DNA from 3 places in the Cohnella sp. GCM10012308 genome. Region 1 is predicted to be linked to each of the others. Evidence: riboswitches for the same ligand, from Rfam matches in the RefSeq annotation. Region 1 holds a riboswitch; each other region holds the start of a gene.

Region 1 (2,260 bases):
GTGACGACGGCAGTGAGCGCAGGGCTGATCTCGGGCTACGGCAACGGGAGCTTCGGTCCGGGCGGCGTCATCAAACGCCAGGAGATGGCGGTCATGCTGGGCAGAGCGATCGCTTATGCGGGCGGATTGCCGAAAATGGCGGGGCAGGCAGGCTCCGGCGCTTCTGTCGATGCGGCGAAGATTCCTGCCTGGGCCGCCGCCGACGCGCAGGCACTGCTCGCTGCCGGCATCATGCTGAGCAGGGCGGACGGCTCATTCGCGCCTGCCGCGCCGGTCACCAGGGCCGAAGCCACCGTATCGCTCATGCGCATGCTGGAGAAGCTGCAGCTCATTTAAAATGGATGCATAGAAATAAGCCTCGTCCTCGCTTTTAACGGGAGGCGGGGTTATTTTTTTGATTCGCTTTTAAAATGCTCGGGCATCCGGAGACGGCAGAAACCTCAATAAATCGCGCGCGAATGTGCGCGGCCGCGATAATGCAAGAGCCGCATGAATGTAACCGTTCTCTTAGCATGCTAACCGCCCGCCGTGCTGTTTCATCCCCTTCGGCGGCAGTTTACATGGAGATGGAACGTAACGTATGATTCATTTCGTGATTCAACATCCTAATCGCTGAATCCCGCAGATGCGGGAACGGGGGAACCAACCGGGCGCCGCACATGCGTCCAGGGGTGAATCGCTTGGCTATGCCAGGCGTAGGGCTGCTTGCCGAGTCCGAATCCGACAGCTAACCTCGCAAGCGTCCGGAAGAGGAGCCTGCGCCGCTATTCGCTTAAGAATAAGCTGCGGGAGATCCTTTCCTGCGGCTTTTTTTTGATGCCCGTCAGCGGTGCCGGCACAACAAAGGAGATAACCCCATGGTCAGCAAAGTTAAACGGCTTCTGATCGGCCGGCCGATGAAAAGCGCGGAGATCGAGGGCGCCAAGCTTGGCAAATTCAAGGCGCTAGCCGTCTTGTCGTCCGATGCGCTGTCTTCCGTGGCGTACGGCACGGAGCAGATTCTGATCGTCCTCATGGCGGCAGGCTTCGCGGCCGTCTGGTATTCGGTGCCGATCTCGCTGGCGGTGCTCGGCCTTTTATTTATTCTCATCCTGTCTTATCGCCAGACCATCTATGCCTATCCGGCCGGCGGCGGCGCCTACATCGTGGCCAAGGACAATCTCGGCGTCTCGACGGGACTTCTGGCCGGCGGCTCGCTGCTGGTCGACTATATATTGACCGTCGCGGTCAGCTCGTCCGCCGGGACGGACGCGATCACGTCGGCTTTTCCTTCGCTGCACGAACACCGCGTCCTGATCGCGCTCGTCATCATCCTCATTCTGACCGTCATGAACCTCCGCGGCTTGACCGAGTCCGCCTCCGTGCTCGCGACGCCGATCTACTTATTCGTCGTAGCGATCTTCGTGCTCATCGCTGTCGGCATCGTCAAGTACGCAACGGGAGGCGCGCCCGCTCACGTGCCGGAGTTCGGCGCCGCCGTGTCTAACGTCAGCCTCTTCCTGCTCCTCAAGGCATTCAGCTCGGGCTGCTCCGCGCTCACGGGCGTCGAAGCGGTGTCCAACGCCATTCCCAACTTCAAAAAGCCGGCCGAGCGCAACGCCGCCGCCACGCTGATCATGATGGGCACGATTCTGGGCGCGATGTTTATCGGCATCAGCCTGCTCGCTTATTGGTACGGCGTGGCGCCGGACGAGAAGCAGACGGTCGTCTCGCAAATCGCCGAATCGACCTTCGGGCGGGGCACGGTCTACTACGTGATCCAGGCGCTAACCGCGCTGATTCTCGTGCTGGCTGCGAATACGGCGTATTCCGCGTTCCCGCTGCTGGCGTTCATGCTGGCCAAGGACAAATACATGCCGCACGCCTTCATGGTTCGCGGCGATCGGCTCGGTTACTCCAACGGCATCATTTTTCTCGGCGTCTTCTCTGCGCTGCTGGTCATTATTTTCCACGGCAACACCGAGAACCTGATCCCGCTGTACGCGGTCGGCGTCTTCATCCCGTTCACGCTGTCGCAGCTCGGCATGATGGTGCGCTGGATCCGGCTCCGCCCGCAAGGCTGGGTGACGCGTCTGATCGTCAATACGATCGGCATGCTGACGACGCTGAGCATTACGCTCATCTTCATTTTCACCAAGTTCACGCATGTGTGGATGGTGTTCGTGTTCCTGCCGGTCGTCATGTGGACGTTCTTCGCCATCGCGCGCCACTACCGGAATACCGCCGACGAGCTGCGCATCGACCCGGCCAAGGAGAAGCC
Region 2 (2,260 bases), on a different contig from region 1:
TCGTCTCTGCCGCTTTCTTCTCCTCGAGCGCGCGCCGCGCGAGGTCGATATTCTTCGCCTGCGCGGCGATGTTCGCCTGCTCTTCGCGCTTGGCGACGAGCGCCGACTGCTCCTCGTACAGCTGCTTGAATCGCTTTTCGATCGCGATCTGGGCGGCGACCGCCTTTTCCGCGTCCTCGAGATCCTCTGCCATGTCGCGCAGGTATTGATCGGTCATCTTGACCGGGTCTTCCGCCTTCTCAATTAAGGCATATACGTTAGACAGCGTGAGATCGCGCAATCGTTTGAAAATAGACATTTACACGAATCCTCCTCTTGTCCGCTTGTTCGCGGCTATGTATTGTAGTACGCGGATGCAGGCCGACCGTTTCAACATTTCCCCGTAGACGCCCAACTATCCGTCAAAATAAATATACATCCGGCCTGCCTCGAAAGGCAAAGCCGGATGTATGTCGAATAAGCGCGACAGATCAGTCTCCGATCTGATACGGCCGCTTGACGTAAGAAGTGCGGAGACCGTAATCCTCGGAGTCCGTATAGTCGATCGTCAGCGACCCGATCCTCGATTCGCTGCCCGGCAGCTCGGTCAGCCACATCGCGTCGTCGGGGCAGTCCGCCGTGATGAACTTGCCCGCGTCGTCGTCGGGCGAAGCGTGAAACTTCAGATAGGCCTTGCCGCCCTCGACGGCCAGCACTTCGACGAAGCCCGAGTCGTGGTTGACCGCAAGACGCGCCCGCCGCCCGAGTCCCGCCGTCGTCAGCTTGGCTTCTTCGACCAGACGGTACGCTCTGGATAGCGGTACCGAGAATTCCCCGTTCGCCTCGCTCGGACGGTCGACGAAAAAGTAATACGGCGTCACGCCGGCCAGCTCGAGGCGCTCCAGCAGCTCGCCCAGCAGCTCCGGCGCGTCGTTGATCCCGCCAAGGATCGGCGTCCGGTTCACGATGACGGCCCCGGCGTCGCGGAGCGAGCGGAACGCGCGAATCGCTTGGTCCGTCATCTCCCGCGGATGATGAATGTGCGCCATCAGATAAAGCGGCTTGGAAGGCGTTGAAAATTCGCGGATTAGGCGCAGCAAACCCAGGTCGTCCGAAATGCGCATCGGTTCCATGATCGGCATGCGCGTGCTGAGCCTGATAATTCCGACGTGCGGGATGGCCCGCAGGCTCTGGAGTAGATTCCGCAGCTTGAGCGTGGGAAGGCCGAAGCAGTCGCCGCCCGCCAGTATCACCTGGCGGATCTCAGGATGGGCCGCCACGTATGCGAGCGCCGGCGACACGCCCTCTTCAGCCTCCGTCTCAGGAAGCATCAGGAAAGCGGACGTCCGGAACTTATGGCGGTAACCTTGGGCCAGATATTCGGCTTCGTCGTCGGAGGCGCCCCAGATCCCTTGGCCGCCGGACGCCGGCAAAGATGGAGACAGCAGCTTGCGGAGCGGATCGTTAGCGTCGCCCCAGTCGATGAGGCTATGATAATACGTATTCGTGTTCATGCAGAAAGGAGCGGCAGCGTCTTGGTCCATGTTTCTGGCGAATTCCGGCATGGCCAACGTGAATTCCTCCTTCTCCCGGTCTAAAGTCGACACGCCTCGAAGGACAGAAAAGACCCTTCTGCAACAGGCGCGCGCAATACGCTTAGCCAGACAGAGGGGTCTTGTAGAGACGCCAAAAGACCCGGCGAGGGTCATTCAAGCTTCAATAAATTAGATGTGACCCATCCACTGCCTACGAGGTTAGCTGACGGACTCGGGTAAGATGGTACCCTATGAAGCCTGCAATGGCTTCAATTCGCCCCATAAAGACTTGGTTCCCCCGTTTCCCGGCCGATACCGGGAATTAAGCGTACACTTAGTTTATACCGAATGTCCCGAATCGTCAAACAAATGGCGCCCGATTCGGCCTCGAAAGGTCAAAATTGGGCGCCTGTACCTGTTTTTAGGATACGCCGGCGAGCCTGGTCTTAGTATTCAAGACCTTGATACAGCGGATATTGCGAGGAGAGCTCTCGCACCAGCTTGCGCGCTTCTTCAAGCTTGGTCTCGTCCTTGGCGTTCTTCAGCGTGATGGCGATGGCCTGGCCGACCTTCTTCATCGCCGCGGCGTCCATGCCGCGCGAAGTAACGGCCGGCGTGCCGATACGGATGCCGCTCGTGATGAACGGGCTCGTCGGATCGAACGGAATCGCGTTCTTGTTGACGGTGATGCCCACGGAGTCGAGCAGGTGCTCGGCATCCTTGCCCGTGATGTTCAGGCTGCGGGT
Region 3 (2,260 bases), on a different contig from region 1:
CGCCCTGGCGCCGGCGATCTGGCTGATTCCGTTCGGACGGAACGCATACATGGAAATGCCCGACGCCGCTTCATGGCTCGGACAGATGCTCCCTTACGCCGCGGGCTGGGCGCTCTGGATGCTGGCGGTGCATCTCCCCTTCTTATTCATGCAGTTCAGCGCCGCCGCAGGGGACAGCCCTTGGCAGGGCGCGCTTCGCTCGATAAGCCGCCTGCTCCCCCTGCTCGGCGTAACCCTTTTGCTGCCGCTGCTCTCCCTGCTCGGTTCCGCCGCCGTATCCGGCGCCACGCTGATCTGGACGGGCTTGCTCGCGATCGCGCTGAACCAGGCGTTCCACTTCGTCCGGTCGATGATCGCGCTCTGGACGGCGGCCTGCCAGCATCGCTTGTGGCAGCGCGAACAGGCTTAAAATAACGCTTATAAACAGAAAAAGACGGCGCGCCGTTCATCGGATGATGAGCGGCGCGCCGTCTCTTTTTTTTTGCAGGCTATTAATATCGGTCGAGAGGGCGGCATAGACTACGTTCATACTCTTGCGACTGCAGCCTTGTCGAAGACTTGCGTCCTCTTAATCTTTCTCATTTATTCATAGGCTTGGCCTTTCGCGGGCGCAAACCCCGCATCCCTTGCTGTGATTGGGTTATGAGACTTCGCCAGCATATTCCTTTTGATTTGGGACATTAAGGATTTCTAATCTTGAAGGAGCAGGAGTTGGGGCCTAAAAATCGAATTTCTAAAGCTAAGGTGCGAAAACTGCCGAATTCCCGCGCACTGGGAAACGGGGGAACCAGTCTTTACCGGGTGAATTGGCTTTGCCTCGCGCAGAAGCCATAGGGAACCTTCAACCGAACCCTCCAGCTAACCTCGTAGGCACTTGGAAGGAGCTTCTTGTTTTGCGCAAAGTTACTGTACTTCTACTTGCTTTAACCTGCCTCCTGGCTTTCCAGTTGGGCAGCGCGTCCGCAGCTTCCAAGCTCGACTCGACCGTCTCCAAGCTGATCGGCATCGACTACGATTACGGCGGCACGACGACTAGCGGCTTCGATTGCTCCGGATTCACGGCTTATGTTTTCAAGAAGTTCGACGTCAAGCTGCCTCACTCGTCCAAAGGCCAATTCGCCATGGGCGACAAGGTCGCTCGCGACGATCTTCGTCCGGGAGATCTCGTATTCTTTAATACGAGCGGCGAAGGCGTGTCCCACGTAGGCATCTATGTCGGCGACAACAAATTTGCGCACTCGGCTTCCAAGGGTGTTACGATCTCGGATCTGGATGAAAAGTATTACGCGAAGCGCTATGTCGGCGCTCGCCGTGTAATGGACTCCGACACTTACACGTCCGTGGCAATCGATCACGTGTAAACTCGGCTGAAGTGGAATGGCTTAGGCAAAGACCCGCCCCAAAGCGGGTCTTTGCTGCTGCTTGGAGTGAATGGAGAGGTTACTTAGGTTGTACCCCCCCGTAAAGATTTCGAAACAGGCTTTGCGTAAAAAGTTGCACGAAAAACGGGCTTTGGCGTCGTATGCCAAAGCCCGTTTTTTCGTCATTTTTTCCAGGGGAATTCCGCGCCGAGCCGTTCGGCTTCCTCCGGCTTCACCCGGCCGCCGTAGCGCGCTCTGCCATACAGCTCGCCGAGCTGACGGGACGCGCTCGCCAGCCAACCTCGGGATGCCGTTTCCGGCGTACGGGCCCGGGGCGCTTCGTTTTGAACGCGCCACGCCTCGATCGCCCGGAGCGTCTCCGACGGCGTAAGCGATTCGCGGTGCGCGTATCCTTCTTTGACCGCATCGGCGATGAGCGCGGCATATAGACTTCTGACCTTGTCCTCCGCCGACATCGCCGTCCACTCCTCGCGCCCGAGCGCGCGTTTCGCTTTCGACCGATTCCGCGAGAACAGTCTGCCCAGCAGCTTTTCTCCTTGGAGCAGGCTCTCTCGTTCTTCGGTGTAACCGAGATCCGCCTCGGCCGCGCGCCGCCCCGCGAGCAGCCTGCCGTACCACGCTTTCAGACGATCGGAGATGCGCCGCCACCAGACGGCGCTGAGCAAATATCGCCGCGCCAGACGATAAACGACGGCAAGCGCCAGCAGCGCGAGTACGACATACAGCGCATACTCGAGCCATACCCACAGCCGTCCGGTGCCTCCCTCCTGCGGCGGGAACGCCGGCGGCTGCGCGGACTGCACGGGTTCGGGCGTCTGTTCGGGGGCAGGTTCGCCCGCCGGGACGCGCGAGACCAACCAGCGGATGAGCCGAAGGAC

Evidence for each region. Region 1 has a riboswitch for cyclic di-AMP ahead of ACFOTD_RS11770 (APC family permease). Riboswitches for the same ligand answer to the same signal wherever they lie in the genome.
Region 2: linked by a shared signal. The riboswitch ahead of ACFOTD_RS10815 (KamA family radical SAM protein) and the one ahead of ACFOTD_RS11770 (APC family permease) in region 1 are both predicted to bind cyclic di-AMP.
Region 3: linked by a shared signal. The riboswitch ahead of ACFOTD_RS05535 (C40 family peptidase) and the one ahead of ACFOTD_RS11770 (APC family permease) in region 1 are both predicted to bind cyclic di-AMP.

Annotation. Positions count from the first base shown of each region.
Region 1 is NZ_JBHRYU010000008.1:23,362-25,621, forward strand. Features, by position in the region: gene ACFOTD_RS11765 (M4 family metallopeptidase) at 1-336, shown strand, start outside; cyclic di-AMP (ydaO/yuaA leader) riboswitch at 601-757, shown strand; gene ACFOTD_RS11770 (APC family permease) at 858-2,260, shown strand, end outside.
Region 2 is NZ_JBHRYU010000007.1:53,029-55,288, reverse strand. Features, by position in the region: gene ACFOTD_RS10820 (PspA/IM30 family protein) at 1-298, opposite strand, end outside; gene ACFOTD_RS10815 (KamA family radical SAM protein) at 471-1,544, opposite strand; cyclic di-AMP (ydaO/yuaA leader) riboswitch at 1,708-1,853, opposite strand; gene ACFOTD_RS10810 (serine hydroxymethyltransferase) at 1,961-2,260, opposite strand, start outside.
Region 3 is NZ_JBHRYU010000003.1:33,028-35,287, forward strand. Features, by position in the region: gene ACFOTD_RS05530 (hypothetical protein) at 1-409, shown strand, start outside; cyclic di-AMP (ydaO/yuaA leader) riboswitch at 745-888, shown strand; gene ACFOTD_RS05535 (C40 family peptidase) at 894-1,361, shown strand; gene ACFOTD_RS05540 (hypothetical protein) at 1,544-2,260, opposite strand, start outside.